Methylotuvimicrobium sp. KM2: one gene and its partner. The protein of the gene in region 1 interacts with the protein of each later gene in a pairwise test. Links are inferred from orthologs where the notes say so. Each region holds a gene or a part of one and is shown on either strand. Other genes may lie near its edges.

Region 1 (15,715 bases):
TCTCGATTGCGCCGGTCGGATGGAGTCGGGTTTGTGCCATTAGTGCGCCAGCGCTCTCTTGTCGACACTCTGTCGTTGTCGGAGCGGTTATTTCTCCGTCCGGTGCTTTGGGCTGTTGCTCGGCTGTCATGATTTCGCGTGGCTGCATAACTGCTCCAGCCATGGCTGCGCCGCCCGAATTGAGGCCGGTTTATGTTATCGGTGCGATCGAATTTATTTCGGCGGGTATCGGCATAGCCGTTACCGGAACGTCTGGATGTGCCGAATTGCCGCTGCAGCGAATCATGACGATAGGCAACGCCTCGGCGGTGATTCGAATTATGCCGCCATCTAGGATAGTCGGCGTAACGGATATGTCTTCCTGAAACGAAATGCGGCCTGTGATAGTAGTTATGCCGGCGGTGGACAACCACGGTCTGGCGTCGATACCAGTCGAAACTGCTGAAAAAAAATCCCGGCGATACGAAGATGCCGCGTCCCCAGCCCCAGTTAAAACCTAGATTCAAATGAATGCCGGGCGGCGGCCCCCAATAAACAGGAGCGTAACCGGGCCACCACCATGAACCGTAAACGACCTGTGGATTATAATAAGGCACATAGACGACTTGAGGGTTGGCAGGTTCGATAACGATAACTTGATTTTCGCGTACGACTCGCGCATTGTTTGTCGAATTGAGATTGCCTGCCTCATAGGCTCGTTGCCGCAGGTTCTGAACGCTATCCATGACTTGCGCTTCTTGAAATAAAAACGCGTCACCGAGCGCTCGCGTCCAATTCAAGTCTTCATTCATTCGGTTTAGGATTTCCGGAAATGCAACCAAGGCTTTGACGCTGGGGTCCCAGGCTTGATGTTCGACGGCAGTCACAGCCTGTTCGCCTTCGAGACCCGGATTGGCTGCCGACCAACGGGCCGCTTCGACGACTTCTAAAGGGTAGGTGGCCGCCACCAGTATTTGCGATAATAGCACGTCCGGATATAATGCGATCGGCGCCAGCATTTGGTCGAGTTCGGCCTGGCTGAAAGCCGGATTCTCTTGTTGAGCGGATGCGGTCGGCACGTAAGACATTAACGCGACAAGCAGCATGATAATCGTTTTCATCGTATATGCCTCCAGGCTTGGGCCTTGGCGGGTTGGGCAGGGAAGGTAAGTGATCGAAGGAGGTCGGTGTCGGTCAATTTCCCCGCGTTTGGGTAATTGTTACATTTGACGCTTAATCTCTGCTGAATAAGGAGCGCAACCGACGCCTTCGTCGTCCCTCACCTAACGCTAGGTGAGGGAAAGCCGGCGTCGTTCAAGTTGCCGTTGTCCTTTTTCGAAGTCTGCAACCGTCCCGCAGAGAGTTATTTCGCCGCTGTTTCGGCTTTTACCCCAAAAAACAACGCATACAACACCGGTACGGCGATCAGTGTCAGCACAGTTGCGAAGGCTAGGCCGCCCATGATCGTGACTGCCATGCTGGCAAAGAAGGCGTCGGTTAACAATGGGATCATGCCGAGTATAGTCGTGCCGGCGGCTAGGAATACCGGGCGAAGACGGCTAACGCCGGCGTCGACGATCGCGGCATGGCCGTGTTTGCCTTCGTCGATTTGCGCGTCGATTTCGTCGACCAGTACGATCGCATTTTTCATTAGCATGCCGGACAAGCTCAACAGACCGAGTAGGGCCATGAAGCTGAATGGCTGATTGGAAATCAGCAAGCCGATCACGACGCCGCAGACCGACATCGGCACGACTAGCCAGATGATCAGCGGCTGACGCACTTTGCCGAACAACAAAATACTGATGATGAGCATGACGACGAAGCCGACCGGTATCTGAGCGTTGAGCGCGTTTTGTGCGTCGGTCGAGCTTTCGTATTCGCCGCCCCATTCGAAACGATAACCGGACGGAAGCGGGATGGCTTCGATTTGCGCGCGGATGCCGCGGAAAGCTTGATCTGCGGTCAACTTCGGTAGCGGGTCGGCCTGAGCGGTCAGTGTGCGCACCCGGTTGCGCCGGTGTATCAAGGTATCCTCGCTGACCGTTTCGAAACGCTCGGCGATTTGCGCGATCGGAACATAGGATTGGTCGGCATTACTCCAAACGAGGCGATCGCGTAATTGTTTGGCATCCCGCCGCTCGGCATCCGGCGGGCGAACGACGATGGGGATTTGTTTGTCGTCCTCGCGGTAAGTGCCGGCCTGGACGCCGGTGCTGGCGAATTGCAAGGCCAGCGCCAAGTCGCTCAAACCGGTGCCGGCGATGCGCGCGCGTTCGGGGTTGTAGACCGGCTTCATCACTAGCTCTTTTTGCCGCCAGTTCGTGCGCAGATCGATGAGATTGCCGTCGGCGCGCATGATATCCAAAGCTTCTTTGCCGAGTTGGCGCAGCACGGCGGAGTCGGGACCTGAAAAACGCGCTTCTATCTTCGCGCCGCCTCCGGGACCGAACATCAGTCGTTCGGTGCGGATTTCGGCATTGGGATAGGCGCCACTCAGTTCATTTTTCAATTCCGCGGCCAAGGCAGGAATGGGATCGAGGTTTTCGGTGCGGATAATCAATAGTCCATAAGCGCTGTTCGGTTGTTCCGGCGCGTAAGTCAGCATATAACGGCTCGCGCCTCGCCCGATGAAGCTTGCCACCGAAACGACGTCCGGTTTGGCGCGGATGATTGCCTCGATTTCGCCGATATCGCGCTCGGTCGAGCGGATATCGCTGCCTTGCGGCAATTGATAGTGAATATAGAACAACGGGGTATTGGAGTCGGGAAAAAAGGCTTGCTTGACCATGCCGAAACCGGCGAAGCAGGCCGCAGTCAACAGAACCATAATCAACGCGGTCAAGGTTCTGGCTTTTAAGGTGCCGGTTAGGATTTTTCGGTAGGCTTGATAAATCCATGCGCGATAAGGGTCTTCGCCGGTTTGCTCGACCTTCAAGAACAAGTGCCCGAACAGCGGGGTGACCGTGATCGCCAAAACCCAGCTCAGCAGCAGCGACATCGCGATCACCGCGAATAGCGAAAACAAAAATTCGCCAGTGACGTCCGGCGACAATCCGATGCCGGAAAAGGCCATGATTCCGATCACGGTCGCGCCGAGCAACGGCAGTTGGGTGCGTTTGACCGATACGGTCGCGGCATCCTTGCCGTTCATGCCGTGCTGCATGTTGATCAGCATGCCTTCGGCAACCACGATCGCATTATCGACCAGCATGCCCATCGCGATAATCAACGCGCCAAGCGAAATGCGCTCCATATCGATATGAAAAACGCGCATCAAGAACACCGTGCCGAGCACGGTCAGCAGCAGCGTCGCGCCAACGATCAAACCGACTCGCCAACCCATCATCAAACACAGCGACAAAATCACGATCGAGACCGATACGATTAGATTGACGATGAAATCATCGATCGATTGATCGACGACTTTGTGTTGTTCGTAAATCGGATGAATCTCGATCCCTAATGGGATACGCGGCGCCAGTTCGGCTAGGCGCGCCTCGACCGCCTGGCCGACCGTGACGATGTTGGCGTCGGTGACGCCCGAAATCGCCAGCGTGAAGGCCGGCATGCCGTTGAAATGCACGAGATGATCCGGTATTTCGGTCGGTTCGCGGCGGATTTCGGCCAGATCGATCAGGCTGATTTGTTCCGTGCTGCCGGGACGGCCGATGCGCAGCGCTTCGATCGCGGAGACCGAATCGAAGCCGGCGGCGGTGGTAATGCGGATGCGCCGGTCATCGATCGTGACCGCACCGGCATCGGCGATTCTGTTTTCCGAGGAAATGGTATTCAAGACCTGAGCCATCGGCAGACCGAAACGCGCGAGCCTGGCATTCGATACCTCAACATAGATGGTTTCGGTGCGCATGCCGGCGGTTTCGACTTTGGCGACATTGGTCACGGTCAGCAGCTCGCGGCGTAAAAATTTGGCCAGATCCAAAATTTCTCGGTCGGAAAATCCGGGAGCGGTGATCGCATAAAAAATTCCGAATACATCGCCGAAGTCGTCGTTGACGGTCGATGGATTCGCGCCTTTTGGCAAGGTTTGTTGAGCATCGCCGACTTTGCGCCTCAGCTCGTCCCAGACCTGCGGCATCGTACGGCCGTCGTAGATATCCTTGATTTCAACTTCGATTTCGGAAATGCCGGGTTTGGATTTCGATTTGATATGCTTGATTTGTGGTAATTGTTGAATCGCCGATTCCAAGGGTTCGGTGACTTCCAGCTCGACTTCTTCGGCCGTCGCGCCCGGATAAGGCGTGATGACCAAGGCTTGTTTGATGGTAAAGGCCGGGTCTTCGAGGCGTCCGACCGTGGACAGGCCCCACAGGCCTCCGATCAGGCAAGTCAGGATGATCAGCCAGGTATTGACCGGGCGTTCGATGGCCGCGCGCGCGATATCGATAGACATGGCGATGGTCCTTAAAATCCGGTAAAACGGCGTACCGCCATGCCGTCGTGCAGCAAATGGCCGCCGGCGGTGACGATATGTTCGCCGCCGCTCAAGCCTGATAATACCGGTACGCGGCTGGCGGCGACGGCTCCGATATCGATAATCTGCGGCGAGACGGTTTCGCTCTGCGGGTCAAATAGCCAAACCCGGGTCTTGCCATCTTCGTCGGTATCGATTGCCGAGAGCGGGATCGTGATTTCGGTCGAGCCGTTGACCAAAGAGCTGCCGACCGAGACGCTGACGGTCATGCCCGGTAAAATCGTCATGTCGTTCGTGCGTTGCAGCTCCAGTGTCACCTCGTAGGTCTGCGCGACCGCATCGGCTTCGGTGGCATGTTCCAGATAGCGTAGCGGCAGGCGTTTACCGGGCTGGCCCGGAAACTCCGCCTCGATATTCATTGCATCGGCAAGGCCGATCAGTCTGATGAGATCTTCCGGCACATTGATCTTGACATGCAAGGCGCTAACGTCCTGGACTCGGACCACGGCTTGGTGGGTTGCGACATGGGAGTGTATGTCAAGCAGGCGGCGCGTGACCAGCGCATCGAATGGCGCGGCGATCCGGGTATAGGAGAGATTGCGGCGGGCATTGTCCAGTGCGACTTGGCGCAGTTTAAAGGCGGTCTCGGCTTCGTCCAACATGACCTTCGGTATCGTATCCGAGGCCGCGAGATTGCGTTTGCGATCGACATCGAGTCGTGCGAAGGCGTATTGTGTTTTGGCTTCTTGTTCGTTCAGGCGAAAATCGGTCGGATCAAGCGCAGCAATCAAGCCGCCTTTGGCAACCACGGTACCTTGTTGTACCGGCAATTCGGCCAGGCGTCCGCCGACTTGAAACGAGAGGTCGACCGTTTTTAACGCGTCCACGCGGCCGACGAAGCGGCGTTGCGCTAGCGCCTCGGTAACCTTGACCGTTTCGATACGCACGGTGCGGACGATTTCTTGTTCAGGCTCTCGGTTGTTATTGCCGCAGGCGCTGATTAGCGCGGTTATAGCAAGTAATAAAACAGCATGTCCGATGGGCTTGGATTTCCCCATGTTACGATTCCTTTGCAAAGATAGGTAGAGTGTCAAGATGACGATGATTCCGAGAGGCGTTGAGCAGATTACAAAATCCCGAGCGCACGGCGCAAATTCAGTTTCGCCAGCTCCGCATCGTAACGGGCATTATTGAAGTTGTTGTGCGTCGTGATTCTGAGCTCTTCGGCTTTCAACACTTCGGTCTGCGTGGACAAGCCCTGCCGATAGCGTTCGCGGTTGACCCGCAAATTTTCATCGGCTTGAGCGATCGCTTGTTGGCTGACCTCTATACGCTTTTCGGTTTCCTGAATGTCCAGCCAGGCGCGCCGGACTTCAAGTCCGATCATGCTGGCCATATCATCCCGCTGTGCCTGCAGTGCCAACGCCTGTCTATTGAGCGATTTGCTTTGGTGATGGGTGCCGCCGTCGAGTTTCCATTCCATGCCGACATTGACCATCCACATGCCTTCGAAGGCCATGTAACGGTTTTCCTGGTATTGATAGCCGCCGTTGACCGCGACTTGCGGTAATAGGCCGGCTTGAACGCTTCTGGCTTGTTCTTGCAAGGCGGTGATTTGGCTGTTTAATGCGTTAAGCTCAGGACGTTGGGCGAGCGCCTGGGCAGATAATTCGTCCGGTGCTCCGCCGGGCTGTTTAGGAAAGCGTTCTTCCAGTTCGACAGGGTCGTCGAGTCGGCGATTCAGTAAGCGGTTGTATTGCGCTTTGGCGATATCAAGCCGGTTGCTGTATTGCACGACGAGTTGCCGGGCATTGGCGTATTCGACTTCGGCGGCCAGTCGGTCGTTTTTCGACACCATGCCTTGGCTATGTAAGCGTTCGACATCGGTGGCGTTAGCTTTCAGCGTTTCGGCGTGGCTTTTCGCTACTTGCAGTGCGCTTTGCGCGCGTAATACGGACAGGAAAGTTTCGGCGATCTGCAGTTTAATCGTCAATGCGGTTGCGACTTCATTTTGTTGTGTCGCCGATAAGGCGGCTTCGGCTGCATCGATACCATGGCTGATGCGTCCGCTTGTAAAAATGGGGACCGATGCAATCACTTCGGCTTGGCCGCTGCCGGCTTGCGACATTGGAAATTGAGCTGCTTGGCCTTCAATCTCGGTTTTCGCGGCGGGGGTTTCGCTCAATTGAGTATAGCCCCCTTTGATGTTGAGCGAGGGTAGGCGTTGATTTTGGGCCGAGTACAGTTGTTGTTCGGATGCCTCGGTATCGGCCTTGGCCGATTTAATTAGGTGGTTTTGGTTCAATGCCTGCTCGAAAGCTTCTTCTAGTGTTTCTGCTTGAACGCAAAAAACCGGCAATATTGCCAACAATACACTGTATTGTTTAATGCTAATCGGTCGCATTCAAAACACCTCGCAGGTAAAGCGCAATAACTTGGTCGACCAAGAGGCGCTTTTGTTCGGGAGAGGGTGGTGCACTGATGCCGAGCAAGCATTGAAAATGCAAATCGCCTTTGAGCAGGCTGAAAAATGCATCGGCCGCAAATTCAATATCGGGAATATCAATGTGCCCGCTAGTTTTCAAATTATGGAGATAATGCTCCAATTGAGTTAGTGCTATTTTAGGCGCGCTGTCGTATACGACTTGCCCAAGTTCAGGAAAGTCTCGGCATTCGGCGATTACGAGCCGGTAGATTGCCAGGGCCTCCTCGGTAAAAATCAAATCGATAAATGCTTGGGCGATTTCACGAAGATTTTTTTTGATGTCGTTCGAATCGGGTGTGATTTCGGCCATGGTGTCCAGTAAGGATCGGCACAATTCAAAAATGACCGCGGAAAAAAGCGCGTTTTTATTATCGAAATGTTGATATAGAGTCGCTTTAGAAACCGGCGCTTCTTTGGCGATTTTGTCCATGCTGACTTGATGAAAGCCATGTTTTAAAAACATGCGGGTCGCGCCTTCGATGATCGCTTCTCGTTTAGGCTCACAGGGTTCCGATGACATAATTAGGCTCAAGAATAGATTTATCGGACAATACTAAACTAAACAGTTTAGTTTTAAAAGAGGCTATTATTATTCTACAAAAAGCATTTCACCATGAAGATTATGAAGAATAAGGAGTAAATTCAATAATTTGTTATGCGTTTGTATGGAACTTTCGCTCACCCAAGAGGTTAGCGTGAATGTTTAGGTATTCTCTTGAAATGCTCCATGAACTTCATGTGCTTCATGGTTAAACTATCGAATTTAGGATTCTGCTCGGTGATGATTTCTTACCGTCGATATCCACGCCAATGAGTAGGCAAGGCTAGTTTCTTATGCGGTTTTACGGTTTATTATGGCGAACTTATTTCTTTTAGAAGTAATGCTAGATGTAGCCGGTCCGGTATTTCTAATTTATTGAAAATAGAGGTTAAATGGGCTTTGACCGTTCTTTCGGATATGTTGAGCTTGGCTGCGATTGCTTTGTTGCTTTCGCCGGTTTTGATAAGCTCGGCTACATCTAATTCGCGTTTAGAAAGCAGGGTTAATTTATTTTCAACATCCTGCCGGTGATGTCGATTTTTTCTTATGTCTCCGCTTAACTCTGACAGTGCATTGATTAAACGAGGGATTAAATGTCTTTGTATCCAGATATCCCCTGTCAATAGGTGGTTCGCAGCTTTCAGGAGTAATTGGTCGACGGTATCCATTTCGCAATAACCGGAACATCCGGAAGCCAAGGCTTCGATTTGATTGTCGTCGGACCAATTTTGGCCTATGACAAGCACTTTAAGGTTTAGTTGCGCTAGTGAAACTAACGTGGAAAAACTGGAATCGAGAAGTTCCGCATCGATAACGACCAAGTTGATAGCCGCGTGAGCGGTATTTTCAGAAACTTTGTTCAGATCATGCAAAATTTTGATTTTATGTTCCTTACTGAGGATGCTCGCCCAGCGTTCGGCTTGATTTGGAGCTTCGGATAAAATAATAATATGTGCCACTTTTGCCTGATTCCTTAATTAATCGCCGGCATAAGATTTGCCTATGTAATAGCTCTCGCGTTTAGGAGGGCTTGCGATCGGCTTGGATGCTTGGATTAATTTGTTTCGATTATACCGGCGAATGACAATATAAGGTACGAGTTATGATTTCTTCATGCAATTCGATGGATTAATTTTTACTTTCTCTGTGGTCGGCAATCGGAACAAGTCATGTGTACAGAGGTATAGGGTAGTATCTGTGAATGTGACTTTAGAGTGAGAATAGGGTCGATAATGATTTCTCAAAATACAAAATAATACCTGATTAGCAAGATGCTTCAGCTTGCCGAAGCCAAGTGTCCGAGCTGGGGTTAGTCGTAGTCGCAAAAACTAAAATATGCTGTTACCCAAGCTCCAGCTTGGGTAACCTGTTCAGGAAGCTCTAGCTTCCCGATAATCAAGAAAGATTTAACGAGCGAGCGAGTCGGGGGTGATTGAAAATGCGCGGAGGTTGTGTCGGTCTCAGGAAGCTCTTGCCCTGAGCGCAGCCGAAGGGGGAGCTTCCGGTGTGTCTTTCCCAAGCTGGAGCTTGGGAAAGAGCGTGATGTGGGTTGGCCGTTTTTAGCTTGACGCGCATGTCTTGCGAACCCCGACCTGCTAGGGATATGCTGATCTTTGGGCTTTAGCTGAAGAAACTTGCTAATCAGGAAATAATATGCCCCGAACGACTATTTTCTTGATCAGAGGTGAAACTTCCAGCTTCCTGATAGTCAGAATAAAACTTACAAAATGCGTTTTACCATGAAGGTCATGAAAAACAATGAGTTAATTCAATGCTTAGGATAAAACCTTTCTTTCTGTCACTTGCTACTGTGGTCTGCTTTGAATTCTAAATCGCTCAGTTTTCGTTTATTGGTTTCCGCCGGCGTCGTCTTAGCCTCGTTTTTTATATTGGTTGCCATCGTCTTGGAGCAAGGCTATCGAGAAAGCGCCGAGCAAACGCTCCGGGAAAACTTAAAAATTCAAGTTTACTCGTTGTTGTCGGCTGCTGAGCTGACTCGAGCCGGACGAATCAAGATGCCCAAAGAGTTACGAGAGCCGCGCTTCTCGAATCCAGGGTCCGGCCTTTATGCTTGGATACAGCCGGTCGATGCGGATGTCGTGTGGTTTTCCCCTTCGGCAATCGGTTTGACCGCCTCTTCAGCACCGGACATGGATTCTGGTCAATTTGTATTTTTGCTCGACGAACAGGGTCGTTATGTATTGCATTACAAAGTGATTTGGGAAAATCACCGAGGCAAGGAGCAAAAATATATTTTCAGCGTAGCCGAGGAAAGTATGTTTGTCGCTAAGCAAGTCGATCGATTTAAAACGGCATTAGGTTCTTGGTTGCTGGCGATGGGCTTGATTTTAATTTTGATTCAATTTTTAGTCCTGCGCTGGGGCTTGAGTCCGCTTCGTTTGATCGTAAGAGACCTGGAGTCGATCGAACGAGGAGAAAAGTCTCTTCTTGACGGTAGTTATGCTACTGAATTGCGAGGATTGGCTGGAAATCTTAATGCGTTGATTAGCAGCGAGCGGGCACATTTAGAACGTTATCGCAATACGTTGGCCGATTTGGCTCATAGCTTAAAGACCCCGCTGGCTATTTTAAGGGGGAGTATTGATTCGCCGGTGTTGGATAAAAAGACTGTACACGATCAGATTTCTCGTATGGATGAAATCGTGGAATATCAACTGCAACGGGCAGCGGCTAAGGGCGAAAAGAAGATAACCGGCACAATGGATGCTGCTATGGGAGTTGATAAGATTATAGCGTCAATGAAAAAAGTACATGCGGATAAGCCAATTGTTTTTGAGATCAAAAAGCCTGATAAATTTAAGATTTATTGCGAACAAGGGGATTTTTATGAGATCGCCGGTAATTTAATCGACAATGCTTGTAAATGGTGCGATAAAAAAGTCAGGGTTAGTATTTTGAATAAAAATCAAATCAAACAAGACGGCTTTTCGTTTTTATTGCAAATCGAAGACGACGGCCCGGGAATTCCTGTAGATCATCTAAACGATATTTTTAAACGAGGCGTCCGGGCCGACCAAAATACCGATGGGCACGGGATAGGCATGGCGGTGGTTAATGAAATCATCGATTTGTTGGGAGGGCAATTGTTGGGCGATAAAAGCCAAAGTTTGGGCGGCATGCGCTGGAGGGTTTATTTGCCGTAAAATTTATATGAGGTTTTCAGTTAATAATTTATACTGTTAGCTAAACTTCTTTAAACTATTTCTATAGTTTTTTGGCTAAATTAAAGTTTCTCCGGGGATGTATCCATGAACGAACCTAAATTATCATTTCCTAATGAATTAACTGAAAATGGCAATAAACCGGAATGGAGCGGCGGGATTTACTCGAGACTTAAAAAAGAGCCGCAAATGAATTGGGATAAAAATCCGGTCGATATTACGGGTTTTTTAAAAAAAGAACCGCCTGCCTCGACAGTTGAGGGTGAGCCGGTCGATTGGAAAGAATATGCTGTTCCCGAAATGAATGAAAAAGAAAAATTACTGAACGAATTGTTGCTGGAAAAAGATAAAACCATTGCGGCCAAAGATGAAATTATCGATTTACAAAGGAAGTTGATCGAGCAATTGTTGAAAGACCGCTAAGGTTGAATCATTAACCTTCTCGGCGATAATGCTTTTTCGATAATTGAATGTGATGAAGGGATCAGGGTAAACGCATTAAAATAATTAATATATCAATATGTTATCTTGTTGCTTAGAACGCTTAGTCAATTCAGTTTAACTTATGGTACCCCTCCCCGGGCCCCGTTAGGCCGCGCCGAGCACTGGCGATTTTGCCGAGAATAGCCCGTTAGGGGAGCGGCAGGGATGCCGCTCGTTTTCGGAGGGCTAAGGATAGCCCTTCCGAAAACCCTCGGCAAAATCGTCAGCGCGCAGGATGCAGCGGCCTCCGGGTGTCTGCTGACTCGCGCCATCCGGGCGCTCGCACTTCGTGCGCCTTTGGCGTCCCAATCCGCTCCCGGCGGATTGGTCTTTTGGATACTTTTCTTTGGACAAGCAAAGACAAAATCGCCTGGAGCGATTTTGAACAGCTTTAGCTGGCCCGCGGGGCGAAACCCAGGGATGGGTTTCGCAGCAGTATCGCGGTTGTCGGTCCGCGAACCGACTACACATAAGCGTCGCGATAGCGACACAAAGCGTTATTTAAATCCTATAGTTAACCAAGAAAAAGGAATATTTTAACTATCTGATTTTCTATAGTGGTTTAATGCGTTTGCCCTAATGAAGGGATAGGGTGGCGAGACAAGTACATTGGATTTAGTTTAGCAAAGTAAAATAAATTCAAATTTACGGTTGAATTAAACGAATGATTCAAGGATAATGCCCGTTCTCAGCCAATCAGGCTGTTAAGTAATTATGGTAACCGTGTCGGTCCTCCCGCAACGATACGCTGTAAACCCCGCCAGGCCCGGAAGGGAGCAACGGTAGCAGCGGATTCGTGTGCCGGGATGCGGCTGGCAAGGTTACCGCCCAATCTTAAAGTAACCTTCTCTCCGAGTCTGTAATGACTTACCAGGTTCTCGCCAGAAAATGGCGGCCTCATAATTTCTCCGAAATTGTTGGTCAAGAACATGTTGTCAAATCGCTGATCAATGCATTGCAACATGATCGTCTACATCATGCCTATTTATTCACCGGTACGCGCGGCGTGGGTAAAACCACGATAGCTCGAATTCTCGCCAAGGCCATCAACTGCGAAAACCTTCAAGGTCATAATCCTTGCGGCGAATGTAATGTCTGCATTCAACTCGACCAGGGCCGCTTTCTGGATTTAATCGAAGTCGATGCCGCTTCCCGAACCAAAGTCGAAGATACCCGAGATTTGCTCGAAAATGCGCAATATGCGCCGAATAGCGGTCGTTACAAAGTCTATTTGATCGATGAAGTCCATATGCTGTCGGGGCATAGCTTTAACGCCTTATTGAAGACGCTCGAAGAGCCCCCGCCGCACGTCAAGTTTTTGCTGGCGACTACCGATCCGCATAAAATTCCGGTGACCGTGCTATCCCGCTGCCTGCAGTTCAACTTGAAAAGAATGCTGCCGGAGCAAGTCTTCAAGCAAATGGAATTTATTCTTCAGCAAGAAGGCATCGAATCGGAATCGGCGGCACTCAGATTGCTGGCACGCGCGGCCGACGGGAGTATGCGCGACGGTTTGAGTTTGCTCGACCAAGCGATTGTTTATGGCAATGGCAAGGTTGGTCTCGACGATGTGTGTTTGATGCTTGGAACCATTGCTCAACATCCCGTCAACGATTTGCTGACCGCCTTGGCTGCTGCCAATGCGCAGGACATGCTTAAAGTGATCGGCGAAATGGCCGATTTGACTCCCGACTTCGGCGATGTATTGCAACAAATTTTGCAAGCGCTGCATAGGATCGCGCTTTATCAAGCGGTGCCCGACTCTATCGAACACGAGTTCGATGCGGATATGATTGTCGAGTTGGCTAAACTTTTCAGCCCCGAGGATATTCAGCTTTATTATCAAATTGCATTGATCGGCCGGCGCGATTTGGATTTAGCTCCCGATCCTAAAAGCGGTTTTGAAATGGTCATGCTGAGAATGCTTGCCTTTAAGCCTTCCTCGTTGCAGACGTCAACTACATCGGTCCCGCAACCGGCATACAGCGAGCCGGCAAAAAAACCTACAAATAAATCCGTTCCATTGCTCAAGGGTGCCGAACACGCTATAAAACCCACGGACGCTTTTGAGCCCGGTCCGTCCGGACCGGATACAAGCCAATGGGCCGACATGATAGCCGCGATGAGGATCGGCGGAATGACTCGCGAATTGGCGAATAATTGTGTGTTGCAAAGTATTGATGATAAAGTCTGTACATTGCTGCTCGACCCGGGGCATAAGCAATTAAGCGGCGCCCGAACGGTAGAGAAATTACAAAAATCGCTGCAGGATTTTTGCGGCAAACCGATCAAGCTCAACATTATTACCGAGAAAGCCGAAGTCGATACGCCGGCGGTACAATTACAAAAAGACCGAGAAGATTTGCAGCGTTCGGCGGTCGAGGCTATCGAAAACGACGAGACGGTACATGCGCTTAAAGAACGATTCGACGCCAGAATTTTGCCCGGAACGATAGAACCGGTCGCTCAACAAGACAGGAGAGACACATGAAAAATGCCCTAGGCTCATTAATGCAACAAGCCCAAAAAGTGCAGGAAGAATTGAAAAAAGCCCAGGAAGAACTTGCGCTAATGCAAGTACAAGGCGAATCCGGCGGTGGCCTGGTAACGGTCGTGATGACCGGTAAACGGGAAGTGAGAAAAGTCAGCATCGATGACTCGTTGGTCGGCGACGACAAGGATATGCTGGAAGATCTAGTGGCGGCAGCAATTAATGATGCAGTTCATAAAGTTGCTAAAATGAAGGAAGAAAAAATGTCCGCATTCACTTCCGGTTTTCCGATGCCTCCCGGTTTTCAAATGCCGTTCTGATATGATCAGGCAGGGATTGCTCGGGCAATTGATTTCGGATTTATGCGCCTTGCCCGGTGTCGGCCCTAAATCGGCGCAGCGAATGGCGTTTTATTTGTTACAGCGAGACAGGGATGGAGCTATACGATTGGCTGAAACGTTATTATCGGCCAGCAAAAAAATCGCATATTGCGAACAATGCAGAACCTTGACCGAGGACAAGCTGTGTCGGCTGTGTGCCGATAAATCCCGCGATTCATCGATGGTTTGCGTTGTTGAAAGTCCGGCCGATGTTTGGGCGGTCGAGCAAGCAGCAACTTTTAAGGGCGTTTATTTTGTGTTGCATGGACACCTATCTCCGCTCGATGGCATCGGTCCCGAAGAAATTGGATTGAATTTACTGGAGAATAGATTGGCGGCAGGCGATGTCGGCGAAATTATTTTAGCGACCAATTCGACCGTCGAAGGCGAGGCGACCGCACATCTGATTGCCGAGACGGCGAAGAAATATCAAGTCAAAGCCACGCGTATTGCACATGGCGTGCCGATGGGCGGCGAATTGGAGTATATCGACAGCGGCACGTTATCGCACGCGTTTAACGGACGCCGTCAAGTTTGAGGAGCTTACGATGACAGATTGTTTGTTTTGCAAAATGGTGAGCGGCGAGATCAAGCCGGATACGGTTTATGAAGACGATAAAGTCTTGGCGTTCAGGGATATTCATCCGCAAGCGCCGGTTCATATCTTGATCATTCCGAAAATTCATATTGCCACGTTGAACGAGCTTAACGATGCCGGCTTGGCCGGTCATCTATTACTGACCGCAACGAAGTTGGCGGCTCAGGAAGGCTTGTCCGAGGACGGGTACCGGACCGTCATTAACTGCAACGAGCATGGCGGCCAAGCGGTCTATCATCTTCATCTGCATTTGCTCGGCGGACGTTCGATGCGCTGGCCGCCGGGGTGATGGGTTCGCAATAAACTCTTCGCATAATGCCAAGTCGTCAGAATTCGATCGGCAAGAAAAAACTTGCCAGGTTAGGACCAATAATGAAATCATCAGGCCCTCGTCAAGTTAATAAAAACAGGAGGGGGTATGAATATTTTCGATGACAATTCATTATCGATAGGCCGTACGCCATTAGTGAAACTAAACCGTATCGCCGGCAACAAGGCTACGGTATTGGCCAAGATAGAAGGCCGGAACCCGGCTTATTCGGTCAAATGCAGAATCGGCGCGGCGATGATTTGGGATGCCGAACAACGTGGCATCTTGAAACCCGGCATCGAAATCGTCGAGCCGACCAGCGGCAATACCGGTATTGCCCTGGCTTATGTCGCCGCAGCGCGCGGTTATTCATTGACGTTGACAATGCCTGATACGATGAGTATCGAACGGCGTAAAGTCTTGGCCGCGTTCGGCGCCCAATTATTTTTGACGCCGGGCGCCGAAGGCATGAAGGGCGCGATTCAGCGCGCCGAAGAAATCGTGCAAAGCGATCCGGATCGTTATTTTATGCCGCAGCAATTTAAAAATCCGGCCAATCCCGCGATTCATGAAAAAACCACCGGCCCTGAAATTTGGAACGATACCGACGGCAGTGTCGATGTTTTGGTTAGCGGGGTCGGTACCGGTGGAACGATCACCGGTGTGTCGCGCTATATCAAACAGACCCAAGGCAAAAATATCTTGTCCGTCGCGGTCGAGCCGAAGGAAAGTCCGGTGATTTCGCAAAAATTAGCGGGTCAAGAGCTGCAACCGGGGCCGCACAAAATTCAAGGTATCGGCGCCGGCTTCATCCCGGATACGCTCGATTTG
Region 2 (15,835 bases), 1.1 Mb from region 1 along the record:
CTTGATGATGATCTTAATTATCAAGAATCCTTGAGTTTACTCAAAAAAATGCGAGACCAACCGGGTTTACAGCAACAGTTGCACCGCTATGAGGCAATCAGCCATGTGCTCAAATCCGACAGCTTCGTACCGGTCGATGCGGATTTTGCCCAACGGATTAGTCGAAGCTTGCAAACCGAGCCCGTTTATCTGGCAACGCGACGCAAACCCTTTAAAAAATCTTATGCCTCGATATCGGCTTTAGCCGCCTCCGTAGCTGCTGTCGCGGTACTTGTCTCTCAAGGGATTAATCAATTCTCGCAACCGCACATGACGCCCTTATCTCAATCGCAATCGGTAACCATGGCGGCGAATGCCGAACTACAGGACCCTCAACCGACCCTTGACTATCCATCCGAAAAGGAATTGACGAGAAACCGATTTATTAAATACCTTCAAGCTCATAACAGCAGCCGCTACATTGATGGGGCAGTCAATTTTCAGCCTTATGCGCGGACCGTTCAGTATCAGCAGGAATAATCGCGTGTTGAAAGTTTTAAGTTTTGTTTTGTCGCTGACGACCGCATACGCGTTTGCCGCCGAAATCGATGCCAAGCAGTCGCCTGAGCATTCGCTTTTGAAAATGCAGCAAGCAATGAAACACCTTAATTACCAAGGTACAGTGGCTTTTTTAAGAAACGGCAAGCTTAATGTCTTAAAATATTCGCATGCCTCGACCAATGGCGCAGGACAAGAACGCTTAGTTTCGCTAAACTCTCCCTTACGAGAAACCATTAGGGATGCCGATAAAGTCAGTTGCTTCTTCCCGGAAACCTCTAAAGTCATCGTCGATCACAGACCTGCCGCTCGGTCTTTTTTAATCGATTTACCCGAGCAATTAAATGGCTTGGAGGCGTATTATCAATTTACGTTTTCCGGCGAAGAGCAAGTGGCCATGCTGCCGGCAAGAATCCTAGATATTTCTCCGAAGGACCGGTATCGTTATGCACGCCGAATCTGGATAGACATCGGACAATATTTACCATTAAAGGTTGAAGTTTACGACCGCTCGGGCAACACCATCGAGCAGGTTGTATTTACCGAACTTGAAGTCAAGCCTAGCTTGCCTTTTATCGATGTCGACTCCGCTCTCTTGGATAAAGAGGTAGAACGCATTCATAACCGGCAACCCATGTCTTTTGAAACCGCGGGATTTGTTTTGAAACAAGTCCCCGGCGGCTTCCGTCAGCAATTTTTCGTGCAAATGACGATGCAGGGCAGTAATCGCCCAGTGGAGCACTTGCTCTTATCGGATGGATTTTCGTCAGTATCGGTTTATCTTGAAAATAAAGGTGCTAATATTGAGCTTGGCGCTCGCTCGACCGACTCTGTCAATGCATATAGCCGAATCATCGACGATCATGTGGTCACCGTAATGGGCGAAGTACCCGAAGAAACCGTCAGGTATATCGCGGAAGGCGTTGAGCTTCGCACGGATATCCAATAAATTTTGCCATTGCTCAACGTATCTATATAGTAAGCCGGCGTGCATTGAAATAATTTCACCACACCACTCAACTCATTTACCAAGTAAGCGATTTCCCGACGTCTATATCGCAAGGCCAATTAATCGGCCCAATGCGCTTTTACGAAAGCTAACGGTAAGATCACCCTGCCCTGTACAAAATACGCTATCTAAATGACCTATAATTCCCGACGATCCATCATGAGTTTACCCGGAGGCTATCACTCTATGAAAATTTATGGACTCTTATTATTAAGCTTGTTGTTCATTCAAAACGCTGCAGCGCAACTGCCCGACTTTACCGGGATGGTCCGGGATAACGGCAAAGCCGTGGTCAATATCAGCACCTCCCAAAAAGCCCCGGAGAATGAAGTAACGGGCTTTCCCGGAGAGCCTCAACTACCGGAAGGCATACCTCCGGAACTGGAAGAGTTGTTTAAACATTTCTTCCAAGGGCCGGGAGGCGGCATGATTCCCAGGGAAACCAATTCGTTAGGATCGGGATTTATCATTTCCGGCGACGGTTATGTGCTGACTAACCATCATGTCGTCAAGGACGCCGATGAAATCATCGTTAAACTAACCGACAGACGCGAATTAGTCGCTAAACTGATCGGGTCGGACTCACGAACCGATGTCGCACTGTTAAAAATCGATGCTGAAAATTTACCTTCGGTTGCCATCGGCTCCCCTGAAAAATTGCAGGTCGGCGAATGGGTACTTGCGATCGGTTCGCCATTCGGCTTCGAACAGTCGGTCACCGCCGGCATCGTCAGCGCAAAAGGCCGCAGCCTGCCCGGCGGAAATTATATTCCGTTCATTCAAACCGATGTCGCTATTAATCCGGGCAATTCGGGCGGACCATTATTCAACATGGAAGGCAAAGTGGTCGGCATCAACTCTCAGATTTACAGCCGGACCGGCGGCTTCATGGGACTTTCGTTCGCGATTCCAATGGATGTCGTCATGAACGTCGTCGACCAGCTCAAAACGAAAGGCAGCGTATCGCGCGGCTGGCTAGGCGTGCAAATTCAGGATGTCACCCGAGAATTGGCCGAATCGTTCGGCATGAAACGTCCTGTCGGCGCCTTGATAGCCAAGATTATCGCCCAAAGTCCGGCGGAAGCTGCCGATCTTCAAATAGGCGATATCATTGTCGAGTTCAATGGTCAAAAAATAGAAACATCCGGAGACCTGCCGCCACTAGTAGGCATGAGCCCGATCAATGAAAAATCCAAACTCACCGTTATTCGCCAGGGCGATAAAAAAGTAGTTAAGGTTAAAATCGGACTACTACCGGAAGAGGATGTTCAGCAAGCCACCACGAAAGCCGCACCGAAACCGGACAATCGCCTCGGCATCAGCGTCAGTAACCTGAATGAAGAACAACGCGAACAAACCCAAGTCTTGAAAAACGGCGTGTTAGTTCAGAATGTCGGCAAGGGACCGGCAGCACAAGTCGGGATCCAACGCGGCGACGTAATTTTAAGGATCGCTAATAATGTCATTCGAGATGTGGCTGATTTTGATAGAATAGTCAAAAATCTTCCGGCCGGCCAATCGATTGCTGTATTAATACAGCGGCGGGGCAGCCCGGTCTTTTTGGCCATTAAACTAGATAAATAAACGTGGATTTAAAAAACATAAGAAACTTTTCCATCATCGCGCATATTGACCATGGCAAATCGACACTGGCCGACCGCTTCATTCAACTATGCGGCGGCTTGAGCAACCGGGAAATGGCGGCTCAAGTCCTCGATTCGATGGATATCGAGAGGGAACGCGGTATTACGATTAAGGCGCAAAGCGTCACCTTGAATTACCAAGCCAAGGACGGCATTACCTATCAACTGAACTTCATCGACACTCCGGGACATGTCGACTTTTCTTACGAGGTCTCAAGGTCCCTAGCCGCCTGCGAAGGTGCATTATTGGTCGTTGACGCTGCTCAAGGCGTCGAAGCGCAAAGTGTCGCGAATTGCTATACCGCGATCGAACAAGGTCTGGAAGTTGTCCCAGTATTGAATAAAATCGATCTTCCGTCCGCCGAACCCGAACGAGTAATGGCCGAAATCGAAGACGTTATCGGTATTCCCGCCGATAACGCCCTCAAAATTAGCGCTAAAACCGGCGTCGGCGTCGAGGACGTGCTGGAGCAATTAGTTCAATTAGTCCCGCCGCCTTCCGGCGACGAAAAAGGACCGTTGCAAGCACTGATCATCGACTCTTGGTTCGATAGCTATCTGGGCGTAGTGTCGCTGATTCGGATCGTCAACGGCAGCATCCGACGCAAACAAAAAATCACCATCATGTCGACCGGCAAGTCGTTTCTTGTCGACAAAGTCGGCGTGTTTACACCGAAGCGACTGGAAAAAGACACCCTTAATACCGGCGAAGTCGGCTATATGGTCGCTTCGATCAAAGATATTTTCGGCGCGCCGGTCGGCGATACGATCACTTCGACCGACAACCCGGCCGATGAGCCATTAGCCGGATTCCAAAAAGTCCAGCCGCGCGTATTCGCCGGCTTATACCCGGTATCTTCGGACGACTATGAAGACCTGCGAGAAGCGCTGAACAAATTACAATTAAACGACGCATCGCTGCAATTCGAACCTGAAACTTCGCAAGCCCTGGGCTTCGGTTTCCGCTGCGGCTTTCTCGGCATGCTGCACATGGAAATCATTCAAGAACGACTCGAGCGCGAATACGATATTGACCTGATCACCACGGCACCAACCGTTGTCTACGAAGTGACCACCCACAACGGGGAAGTCTTAATGGTGGACAACCCGGCTAAATTGCCCGATATCGGCACGATCTCATCGATTAAGGAACCGATTATCCGCGCCAATATTTTAGTTCCTCAAGATTATTTGGGTAACGTTATCAATCTATGTATCGAAAAACGCGGCATTCAAAAAGACATGCAATACGCCGGACGACAAGTCTCATTGAATTATGAATTGCCGTTGAGCGAAGTCGTGCTGGATTTTTTCGACCGTTTGAAGTCGGCCAGTCGCGGCTTTGCTTCATTCGATTACGAGTTCCTGCGTTTTCAAGAGGCTTCGCTGATCAAACTGGATATCCTGATCAACGGCGAAAAAGTCGACGCTCTGTCGATCATCGTTCATCGAGACATCAGCCAAAACCGCGGACGCGATTTGGTTGAAAAAATGAAGGACCTGATTCCTCGTCAGATGTATGAAGTTGCTATTCAAGCCGCGATCGGTTCAAAAATCATTGCCCGATCGACAGTTAAAGCGATGCGTAAAAACGTGACTGCTAAATGTTACGGGGGAGACATCACTCGTAAGAAAAAACTCCTGGAAAAACAAAAGGCCGGTAAAAAACGCATGAAACAAGTCGGCAAGATAGAAATTCCGCAAGACGCTTTTCTTGCAGTACTTCAGGTCAACAAAGACTAACCTGTATTCTTATACGCCGACCAATTTTTCACTTTTTGCACCTTTGACCATGAATTTCGATTTTTCATTTTTTTTAGCGATCGCCACTTTATTGACCGGAGCGATTTGGGGCGGTTATTTAACCTACCTTAAATTCGCCAGCATCGACCCGCCACCGGAAAACGAGCCGATTATAGTCGAGTATGCTCGTTCGTTTTTTCCGATCGTGTTGATCGTTTTGCTGCTCAGATCGTTTTTGGTTGAGCCGTTTAGAATCCCTTCCGGGTCAATGATGCCGACCTTGCTGATTGGAGATTTTATTTTGGTGAACAAATTCACCTATGGCATACGATTACCGGTCATTAACAAAAAAATTGTCGAAATAAACCAACCCCAACGAGGGGATATCGTGGTATTCCGCTACCCTAAACAACCATCGGTCGATTACATCAAGCGCATCATTGGCTTACCGGGCGATCGTGTCGCTTACGATAAAAAAAACCTCTATATTAATGGCCATCCGGTTAAACGCGTTTCACTCGGTATTTATGAAGGCGTCGGCCAAGGAGAAAGCATGACCGGCACCGAACATTTTCTAGAGAATTTAAACGGTATCGAACATAGCATTTTAATCAGTCCCGGCGCGCCCTCGATTGACGGCGTTTATGTTGTACCCGAAGGCCAATTTTTTGTAATGGGCGACAACCGCGACAATAGCAACGACAGTCGCTATTGGGGTACCGTACCCGAGCAAAACCTAGTAGGAAAAGCATTTTTTATATGGATGAATTGGGATTGGCAACATAAAGGCGTCGGCTTCGACCGTATCGGCACAATCATTCAATAAAATCCCATTCTTTATCTTATAGGGGACGAGCATGAAAGCTTCCTTGCAACGCCAAACCGGACTAACGCTCATTTCGACTGTATTGCTTCTGGGCTTGATCGGTTTTTTTACGCTATTGATCTTGAAAATCGCGCCGATCTATATAGACCATAGTAAAGTGGTCAATTCACTGGCGGGTCTAAAACAGACTGTCGACATTCAGACGAAGAATAAAAACGAAGTCTGGAATGCCTTAGACAAGCGCTTTAACCTCAATTACGTTTATAACGTCACAAAGGATGATGTCAAAATAACCAAACAAGGCAATTATTTGAAAGTTGAAATCGATTATGAAGTCGTCGAAAAGATTGCCGGTAACTTGAGTGTGCTCGTCGAGTTTAATGAAGTCATCGAGGTGGGTGTAGAGTGACGAGAGACCCTGAGATACTTTGTAAAAAACTGGGTTTGCACTTCAATAACATGCAGTTGTTTAAAATGGCGCTGACCCATCGCAGTATGGGCGCGCACAATAACGAGCGACTGGAATTTCTAGGCGACTCGATACTCGGCTTCGTGGTCGCCGAGAAACTGCACGAAATGTTTCCGGAAGCCAGCGAAGGAGTCTTAAGTAGACTCAGAGCCAGCCTTGTCAATCAGGGTGCGCTCGCCGACTTGGCAAGAAAGCTTCATGTAGGCGATTATTTAATTCTTGGCTCGGGAGAACTGAAAAGCGGCGGCTATCGACGCGACTCGATCCTATCCGACGCTGTCGAGGCGATTATCGGCGCCTTGTTTAAGGACCAAGGCATTGAAACTTGTCGTCAATGGGTTCTGGATATGCTTCAGGACAGACTCGACAGCTTATCGCTCGATAATTGGCAAAAAGATCCAAAAACACAATTACAGGAATTGATGCAATCTAAAAAACTGGACTTACCCGATTACACCTTAATAACGATGTCCGGTCTACCGCATGAACAAACGTTTAAAGTGAAATGCACGATTCCATTATCGGACAAATCGTGTATCGGTTCCGGCGTATCAAGAAAAAAAGCCGAGCAAGACGCTGCTGAACAAATGCTGGCACTATTGAAGCGAGAACAATCATGAAATGCGGCTATGTTGCGTTAATCGGCCGGCCCAATGTCGGCAAATCCACGCTGATGAATCATTTGCTAGGCCAAAAAATCAGCATTACATCGAGAAAGCCGCAAACGACCAGGCACCGCATTCTTGGCATCAATACAACCGAAACCGGCCAAGCAATCTATGTCGATACTCCCGGAATGCACGATAACGAAAAACGCGCACTCAATCGTTATCTCAACCGAACAGCGGAAACCACTTTGGTCGGCGTCGAGGTCATCGTTTGGTTAATCGATGGACTTTCCTGGCAACCTTATGACGATTTGATTTTCAAAAAACTGGAGCAAGCCGGCTTACCGGTCATTCTAGCGGTTAATAAAGTCGATAAAATCAAAGACAGAGACACTCTGTTGGCATTTTTTGCCGAAGCCCAAAAGCGCTTTGCTTTCGAACATATCATCCCGATTTCAGCACTAAAAAAGACCAACCTGCAACAACTGGAAACACTCGTCATGGAGTTGCTGCCGGAACGCGACCTCATTTATCCCGAGGATCAGATTACCGACCGTCCGGAACGTTTTTTGACCGCTGAAATCATTCGAGAAAAATTGACCCGCCGACTCGGCGACGAGCTGCCTTATTCGTTGACTGTCGAAATCGAACGCTATGAAGAAAATCCCGAAATCACCAAAATCTATGCCGTGATTTGGGTCGAGCGTAGCTCGCAAAAAAGTATCGTGATCGGCAAACAAGGCGAAATGCTCAAGAAAATCGGTTCCGATGCCCGGCTCGATATCGAAAAACTAATCGATCAAAAAGTTTATTTACAGTTATGGGTAAAAATCAAACAAGGCTGGTCCGACAACGATCGAGCGTTGCGAAGCTTGGGCTTTAATGATTGAGACTGTTGTTTCATTGCAACCGGCTTTTATCCTGCACCACAGGAACTTCCGAGAAAGCAGCCTGATCGCCGAGGTATTGACTCGAGACTTCGGTCGGCTCTCGGTTCTAGCGAAAGGCGTCAGAACACCGAAATCTAAACTAGGTCCCTTTATTCGTCCGTTTGTTCCTGTACTATTGTCATTTGCCGGCAAATCGGACTTAAAAACTCTGACGCACATCGAACCCTGGCAAACGGCACCGAAACTGCATGATCTCGCACTGTACAGCGGATTTTATATCAATGAACTGGTCACTTATTTTCTGCATCCTTTCGATCCACACCCTGAAGTGTTTCTACTTTATCAAAACGCCTTAAGCGAGCTATCGAATACCTTAGAGCTGGAACCCGTACTCCGGGTTTTTGAACTTAACCTACTGACACAAGCCGGTTATGGCTTGCAGTTCGATGTAGACAACCTTCAGCATCCGGTTTCGCCCAGTAAGAAATACCGTTTCAATGCCGAGTCGGGGCCGGTCGAATCGGAGCAAGGAAATTTTGCGGGAAGTACTTTCCTCGCACTGGAAGCACGTTCATTCCCGGACAGCGCCACGCTGACCGAGGCTAAAAAAATCATGCGCTCGGCAATAAATTTTCATTTGAATGGGAAGCCGCTCAAAAGCCGAGAGGTTATTTCCAAAATCCTCAAACACTCGCATTCATGAACCACAACGATATTCTACTTGGCGTCAACATCGACCATATTGCCACGTTAAGGCAAGCTAGAGGCACTCAGTACCCTGACCCGATCCAAGCTGCATTGATCGCCGAACAAGCCGGCGCGGACGGGATTACCGCTCATTTGCGCGAGGATCGTAGACATATTCAGGATCGGGATATTTATCTACTGCGCGACATTATCCATAGCCGCCTGAACTTGGAAATGGCCGTCACCGACGAAATGATTGCGATAGCACTCGAAGTCAAACCTTACGCTTGCTGCCTCGTTCCGGAAAAGCGCGAAGAACTGACGACCGAGGGCGGTCTTAACGTGGCCGAAAATCAAGCACGCATGAACGATGTCTGCCTTCGGCTCGGCGAGGCGGGAATCGAAGTCTCCTTATTCATCGACCCGGATCGGCGTCAAATCGACGCTGCTGTGAAAGCGGGCGCGCCAGTCGTAGAATTGCATACCGGGCGTTATGCCGATGCGGAAACATCAAGCAGTCGCTCCGACGAGCTAAAGCGCATTCAATCGGCCGCGCAATACGCAAACAGCGCAGGATTACAGGCCAATGCCGGACACGGACTCAATTTTCACAATGTCGAAGCGATTTGCAAAATCCCTGAAATTGTCGAATTAAATATCGGCCACGCCATTATCGCCCAAGCGGTTTTCTCCGGTTTAGCCAAAACTATCGGGGACCTCAAACAATTGATGCGACAAGCTCGATTACAAAGCTTGATCTCCAAATAACCGATGAAATTACAATGCTTTCAATTAACCTCGGCCGGCGACCGAGAAGTTAATCAAGATTCGATGGGGCGCATTATACAAGACGATTATGCCTTGTTTATTGTTGCCGACGGACTCGGAGGCCATCAGTCGGGTGAAAAGGCTTCCCGATATTTTTGCCAAGGCTTATTAAAATTAGTCAATCAGTACCGGAGTCATCTTGCTCAAGCTCCCGGTGAAACCATGACGGCATGGTTTAAATCGGCAGTCGAAGAAATGAAAAAGCTTTTCGGCAACGATCCATCCGCATCGGAAGCGCATACCACCTGCGCATTACTCTATATCGACCCGAATCAAACAATCACAGCGCATTGCGGAGACTCCCGAATTTACCGGATGAATGCGAATAAAGTTCTATGGCGTACGAAAGATCATTCAATCACGCAGCAACTGTTGGACGAAGGATCAATAACCGAACAAGAAATGGGCTTGCACCCTGAGCAAAACCAATTGACGCGTAGTGTAAATATCCTGCAAACTCATCTCCCCGAAATCCATGTTTACCCCCCAATAAAACTGGGCGAAACATTTCTCTTATGTACAGACGGCTTCTGGGAGTACGTTAAGCCCGCCGAATTACTCGATTTAGCACAACCCGATAGCGGTAAAATCGAACTGGGGAAATTTGCCCGATTGACGGTTCTCAGAGCAAGAGGCCACAGCGACAATGTGACGGTGCAATGGGTAAGATGTCTTGGATAAGACGCATAAATAGCGACGCTACGAACATCAAGACTGATCTTTGGCGCGCATATCCTGTATCAAAACGACACACCACATCAAAAGGGGTCTATTGATTTAACAATAGCCCCTATCGCTCAAATCTCGAAATACATAAAGCCCGGCACCGAATATACTCATCGCACTTCAAATTTCGGTACCGTCGAAATTTGAAGTGCGAAAGATATATGATGCGCGAAAGGGAATATATCAGTACTTAGAGCAGATTTGCTCTGAATTAAAACTAGGCGGCCAAGCCGTGTTTTTGTATACGATATAGCAAGGTGTCTCGGGTAATGCCTAATAAGCGTGCTGACTTGCTGCGATTGCCGTTGGTTCTAGTAAGCGCTTGATTGATCAAGTCCGCCTCTAGAGAGTCCAATTGGATTCCGAAATCAGGCAGTTTAAAACTCGGAATACCGCCTGCATCTGCTGCAAGGACCTTTTCATCAATATATTCAGCAAACTCATGCGGTAAATTATCGGGCTCGATAACTTTTCCAGCCAACAAAATCGACAGTCTTTCGCATAAATTTCGAAGTTCTCTTATATTACCGGGCCAACGATAGCGAGTTAAAACTCGAATCGACTGTTTACTGAATTTTGGGGCTTCGAGCGAATGGGTCTGCGCAAAATGCCGAACAAAATGAGTAATCAGCGGTTCGATATCTTCGGTTCTTTTCGATAGTGGCGGCAACTCTAGCGGCACGACATTTAAACGAAAGTACAAATCCTGCCTAAAATGTCCTGCGCCGATTTGCTTGACCAAGTCTTGGTTACTGGCCGCGATGATTCTCACATCGACACGGTAAGGCTTGGTTTCTCCAACGGCCAGGCATTCGCCCAATTCCAAAAAACGCAATAATTTTGCTTGAATCGACAGAGGTAACGAATTAATTTCATCCAAGAATAAAGTTCCGCCATCAGCGGCTTGAAAGATGCCTTGCTTGTTAACGTTAGCTCCGGTGAATGCACCTTTTTTATGCCCGAATAACTCAGACTCCACTAAGCTCTCGGGCAAGGCGGCGCAATTCAGCTTGATAAACGGCTTATTAGCACGAGCGCTTTCTTTTTGAATGGCGGAAGCCAGCACTTCCTTACCGGTACCGGTTTCTCCTTTGATGAAGACAGTTACATCGGTACAAGCAACCATTCTAGCGCTACGAAGTAGAGAATCGAGTGCGGGAGATTTCCCAATTATCGAATTAAAATGATCCACAGGAGCCTCTCCTAAAATTATAAGTGTTGTAATCTCATGGGATTAAGCCATGGCAGAGCGGCCAATAATGCGAGCGCAATCATCAATAAGCCGACCGTCTGCTTAAAGTATTGCATTCTAGATAACCTTGTTAGTGTGCTGGTAATTATACCGACACTTATCACGGCGGGTAAAGTCCCAAAACCAAAAGCCAACATCGTCAACCCACTACGAATTATATCACCGGTCGTCGCGGCCAGCGCCAATGCCGCATAGACAAGGCCACAGGGCAACCAACCCCAAATCATGCCGAATAAAAAAGCTTGCTTGCACGTTTTCACCGGAATAAGGCGGCGGCCATAAGGCTCAATTAATTTCCAAAAACGGGCGCCGGCTTTTTCGATATAAGCAAAACGCGGAAACCACCCAGCGATATAAAGTCCGGCGCTGGTCATGACCGCTGCCGAAAGCACCTGCAACACCCTATGACCGTGACCTTCGCCAAAAGGCATCGTTAATATCGCTTCAACAACACCTACCAACATACCGGCCAATGCATAACTGCTAATTCGGCCCAGATTATAGTTCACCACATAAGGAAAAAGCTTGGCCTTAGAAGTACGGACCTCCGGTTTAAGACTTAGCGTAAGCGTCCCGATAATCGACCCGCACATGCCGATGCAATGCATGCTGCTAAACAACCCCATCGCAAAAGCGACAAAATAGGAGGCATTAAAGGCGATAGTATGTTCCATAGGGGGAGAACATTAGCATATTTATGAACTTAAACAATATTTAGTTTTGAAAAATTGAGGGTTTTGACTCATCTTTTTGCGTTAAATAACACAGATCAATTACTTATGCCGCATAAATGAATAAATACTCCCTTTTGATTGAAAAACCGTACAAGAATAAATGGTATGGGGTGTGTCTATCGAGGACCGCCGTGAACCCATCCATGGGGGCTTGACGGCAGCAATCCCTGCTGCCGACATCCTCGCTAGCCACACCCCATACCTTCATAAAGTTAGCTGTTTTTTGAGTATAAAGGGAGTAGATAAAAACTCATTTAAAAACCGACTGAATTTGCATCTGGATTTTTTCCGCCATCGATTTACGATCTTCGGCATCTCGAATCGGACGACCGACCACAATATAGTCGGCCCCGTTAAGGAAAGCTTGCTCGACACTGACCACGCGCTTCTGATCGTCCTCTTCCCTATTGTCTACCGGCCTAATACCTGGCGTGACAACCAACAAACGATGATCTAACTCCTCCCTTAACATAGACGCTTCCAACCCTGACGAAACGATACCGTCACAGCCGATTTGCAAAGCCCGCTTGGCGCGCGATAAAACCAAATCGCGTATATCGCATTGAAACCCCAAATCATCGAGATCCCCCCTATCCAAGCTAGTTAAAGCGGTCACCGCCAGCACTTTTAATTGTCCTTTTTCCTTCGCGGCCGCCTCCATAATGGCATCGTTACCGTGAATAGTCGCCAGGTCGACACCTTTGCTACTTAGCGCGCGAATTGCACGCCCCACCGTTGCCGGCACGTCAAAAAATTTTAAATCGACGAAAACTTTTTTGTTCTGTCGTTTCAACCATTCGATAAAGCCAAAATAATCCCCGGACATGAACAGCTCCATGCCGACTTTATAGAAAATCACCGAATCACCTAATTCTTCAACCAAGGCTTGAGCTTCAGGAATACTCGGCACATCCAACGCCATGATTAAGCGCTCGCGGACAGGAATGGATTTTTCAGAAATAAAAGTTTCGGTCATGAGCAAGTATCGATATGCAATAAGAAAAGCCCCTATATTACCGAAACTTAATTCAACAGTGAATGTTAAAATAGCGCTCAACTACTCCACCCTGCCAAAAGCGCATATCAAATGCGCCTTTACTGCATTACAACCAAGCATTTAACGCATTTATGATCTTCACTCTGCTGCAAATGGCCGGATTAATCGCCTGCGGTATCGGTTGGCGCCGGCTTCGTCCAGGCGGACTTAGCTCCGAACAAGTCCGACCGGTTTTAACATCGGTGGTCTATTATTTGTTTTTACCTGCAATGGTATTGGAAGTCCTGTGGCGTTCGAACATAGGCGTGCAATCTCTACAATATACTTTCCTTGGTACTTTAAGTATCGCTTTTGCAATGCTTTGTATCTGGTTAATTGGGCGAGCCCTTAATATTCAAGATAAAAAACTTGGCGCGATTATTCTGGTCACCGCATTCCCCAATGTCACCTATCTTGGCTTGCCCGTTTTAGAAGAAACCTTCGGGCATTGGGCCCGTTCGGTCGCCATACAAATCGACTTGTTTGCTACCGCGCCTTTTTTATTTACTGTCGGCATCATGACTGCCCGGCATTTTGGCGAAGACCACAGCCAAAAACACAAACCGATTTGGCTCAACCTCAACGCTCCGCCTTTTTGGGCTGCCTTACTGGCGGTGATTTTTAATTTGAATCAGATTGCAGCTCCCGAGTGGTTATTGGGGATTCTACAGAAACTTTCGGCCGGCGTCGTACCGATCATGCTTTTTTCATTGGGTTTGGCATTGAGCTGGCAAAGTATCACTTTGCGTAATCTACCTTATGCTCTGCCGATTATTTTGATTAAACTATTTTTAATGCCGTGGTTTGCCTTGCAAGTATCGGTATTTTCAACGTTGGATGAGGCGCATAAGGCCGCAGCGATCTTGGAAATGGCCATGCCCAGCATGGTATTGGGCATTGTTTTTTGCGACCGCTACCGGCTAGACAGCGCTCTCTATGCCATGGCGGTAACGCTCACCACCGTCTTGAGCATGGTTACTCTACCTTTTTGGTACCGCATCATTACCACAACTTAAGTTCATTCATGAATCCGACCCTAGAAATTTTCTCGCAAGGCGAAGAAATCGTCACCGGACAAACTGTCGACACCAATGCAGCCTGGCTTTCCCAAGCCTGCGTAAATATGGGTTTTACAGTTTCCAGACATACCGCCGTCGGCGACCGACTCGATGAGCTCATAGCGCTCTTAAAAGAAATCTCGTCTCGCGCCGATTGCTGTATCTGCACAGGGGGATTGGGCCCTACATCCGATGATTTAACCGCTCAAGCCGCCTCCTTGGCTTTCTCTATGCCCTTGCAATTCGACACGATAGCTTTCGATCAAATTGCCGGCTTTTTTAAAAACAGAGGCAGAACCATGCCTGAAAGCAATCGAAAGCAAGCCTATCTGCCTAGCGGAGCCTTACGCATCGATAATCAATGGGGAACCGCACCCGGGTTTACTTTACAATACAACCGTTGTCGATTCGTCTTTTTACCGGGCGTCCCGTTCGAAATGCGACATCTATTCAATGAATTTGTTAAATGTTTTTTTGAACGTCATTACACTCTTAGCCCCAATCAATTGATCACTCTAAAAACTATCGGTATCGGCGAATCCGACATACAGACAGCCATCGCAGATATTACAATACCTCCGGAAATTCAACTCGGCTTTCGGGCCGGACCGGATCATATCGAAACAAAACTTCTCGCCCCCGCCCAATATCCTCGACAGAAACTCGACGTTTATATTGATACAATAAAAAGCCGGCTAGGTGATTTTATTTTCGGAATCGATGACCATCGCAACCATTGCGATGATCTACCTAGCGCGATCGATAGAATGATGCGAAACCAACAACGAACGGCGATCTTCATTGAAACCCTAAGCCAAGGACTCATGGCAGCGAAATGCGCGATTGCCAATGACTGGCTTTTAGAAACCCATTACCAAAGAAACCCCGCACATTTCGCCAACCGATTTTCCGTCGCTCTTGACGACATGGACTTGCCAAGCCAAGCGAAAATCATCGCGAATGCGGCAAAAGATCAAAGCGGCGCGGATCTTGCGCTCATACAGATCTACCGCGAAAACAATGCAACCGACACCCCGGACAACCGCGCCATTACGATTTACAACGCTTTGTTAAGCCCCGAAGGCTTGCGACATTCGACTCATACGATCGGCGGCTCCGTTAAACGAAAACAAAACCAAGCCGCGTTGCTGGCATTGGATTTATTACGACGCTATTTACAAAACACAAATTAACATCATGCCTTTAATTCGACTAACCAATGTTTCAATCGCCTACGGAACCCATGCATTGCTGAATAATGCCGATTTTCAACTGGACCCGGGGGAGCGCGTCGGACTTCTTGGCAGAAACGGCGAGGGAAAATCCACGTTAATGAAAATTATCGCAGGAAACATCCAACCCGATCACGGCGAAATCTGGCTTCAACCCGAATTGAAACTCGCCTGGTTAGAACAGGCTCCGGAATTGGTTGGCGAATCTACCATTTACGATGCCGTAGCCGCCGGACTGGGCGAATTAGGCCAATGGATAACCCGCTACCATGCTCTATCCACCCAGCTAAATAATGCCGACGACAAAACCCTGCAGGAACTTGGCGATCTACAGCATAAACTGGAATCCAAAAACGGCTGGCATTTTCAACAACAAGTCGAATCTACGTTAAGCCGACTCAATCTGCCGGGAGAACTCCCGGTGAAAAGCTTATCGGGCGGCTGGAAACGTCGAGTCGCCTTGGCGAGGGCTTTAGTCCTCGAACCTGAATTGCTGCTTTTAGACGAACCGACCAACCATCTGGATTTGGAGAGCATCACATGGCTGGAAGAGCAAT

The links.
Region 2: the proteins of recR (region 1) and recO interact in binary tests that used the Escherichia coli proteins (3 or more experiments, as listed by UniProt). The link is inferred for Methylotuvimicrobium sp. KM2 from one-to-one orthologs.

Annotation. Positions count from the first base shown.
Region 1 is NZ_CP150634.1:1,778,649-1,794,363, forward strand. The notes cover bases 12,837-15,715. They hold recR (recombination mediator RecR), read left to right. Parts: upstream 12,837-13,917; coding sequence 13,918-14,514; downstream 14,515-15,715. Other genes in these bases: dnaX (DNA polymerase III subunit gamma/tau), read left to right, coding at 12,837-13,596; WJM45_RS07640 (YbaB/EbfC family nucleoid-associated protein), read left to right, coding at 13,593-13,916; WJM45_RS07650 (histidine triad nucleotide-binding protein), read left to right, coding at 14,525-14,863; cysK (cysteine synthase A), read left to right, coding at 14,993-15,715. Also shown: WJM45_RS07590 (DUF3300 domain-containing protein), read right to left, coding at 1-1,100; WJM45_RS07595 (efflux RND transporter permease subunit), read right to left, coding at 1,343-4,393; WJM45_RS07600 (efflux RND transporter periplasmic adaptor subunit), read right to left, coding at 4,405-5,472; WJM45_RS07605 (TolC family protein), read right to left, coding at 5,541-6,818; WJM45_RS07610 (TetR/AcrR family transcriptional regulator), read right to left, coding at 6,805-7,419; WJM45_RS07615 (response regulator transcription factor), read right to left, coding at 7,752-8,399; WJM45_RS07620 (ATP-binding protein), read left to right, coding at 9,261-10,604; WJM45_RS07625 (hypothetical protein), read left to right, coding at 10,710-11,045; more of dnaX, read left to right, coding at 11,968-12,836. UniProt on the Escherichia coli protein: May play a role in DNA repair. It seems to be involved in an RecBC-independent recombinational process of DNA repair. It may act with RecF and RecO.
Region 2 is NZ_CP150634.1:669,232-685,066, reverse strand. What follows is about bases 6,574-9,572. They hold recO (DNA repair protein RecO), read left to right. Parts: upstream 6,574-7,717; coding sequence 7,718-8,428; downstream 8,429-9,572. Other genes in these bases: WJM45_RS02955 (protein phosphatase 2C domain-containing protein), read left to right, coding at 9,184-9,572; pdxJ (pyridoxine 5'-phosphate synthase), read left to right, coding at 8,425-9,180; era (GTPase Era), read left to right, coding at 6,844-7,725; rnc (ribonuclease III), read left to right, coding at 6,574-6,847. Also shown: WJM45_RS03005 (sigma-E factor negative regulatory protein), read left to right, coding at 1-519; WJM45_RS03000 (MucB/RseB C-terminal domain-containing protein), read left to right, coding at 524-1,486; WJM45_RS02995 (DegQ family serine endoprotease), read left to right, coding at 1,733-3,130; lepA (translation elongation factor 4), read left to right, coding at 3,133-4,932; lepB (signal peptidase I), read left to right, coding at 4,982-5,758; WJM45_RS02980 (DUF4845 domain-containing protein), read left to right, coding at 5,790-6,167; more of rnc, read left to right, coding at 6,164-6,573; more of WJM45_RS02955, read left to right, coding at 9,573-9,921; WJM45_RS02950 (sigma-54 dependent transcriptional regulator), read right to left, coding at 10,184-11,158; WJM45_RS02945 (sulfite exporter TauE/SafE family protein), read right to left, coding at 11,176-11,892; pyrF (orotidine-5'-phosphate decarboxylase), read right to left, coding at 12,203-12,928; WJM45_RS02935 (AEC family transporter), read left to right, coding at 13,081-14,004; WJM45_RS02930 (molybdopterin-binding protein), read left to right, coding at 14,013-15,239; WJM45_RS02925 (ATP-binding cassette domain-containing protein), read left to right, coding at 15,244-15,835. UniProt on the Escherichia coli protein: Involved in DNA repair and RecF pathway recombination.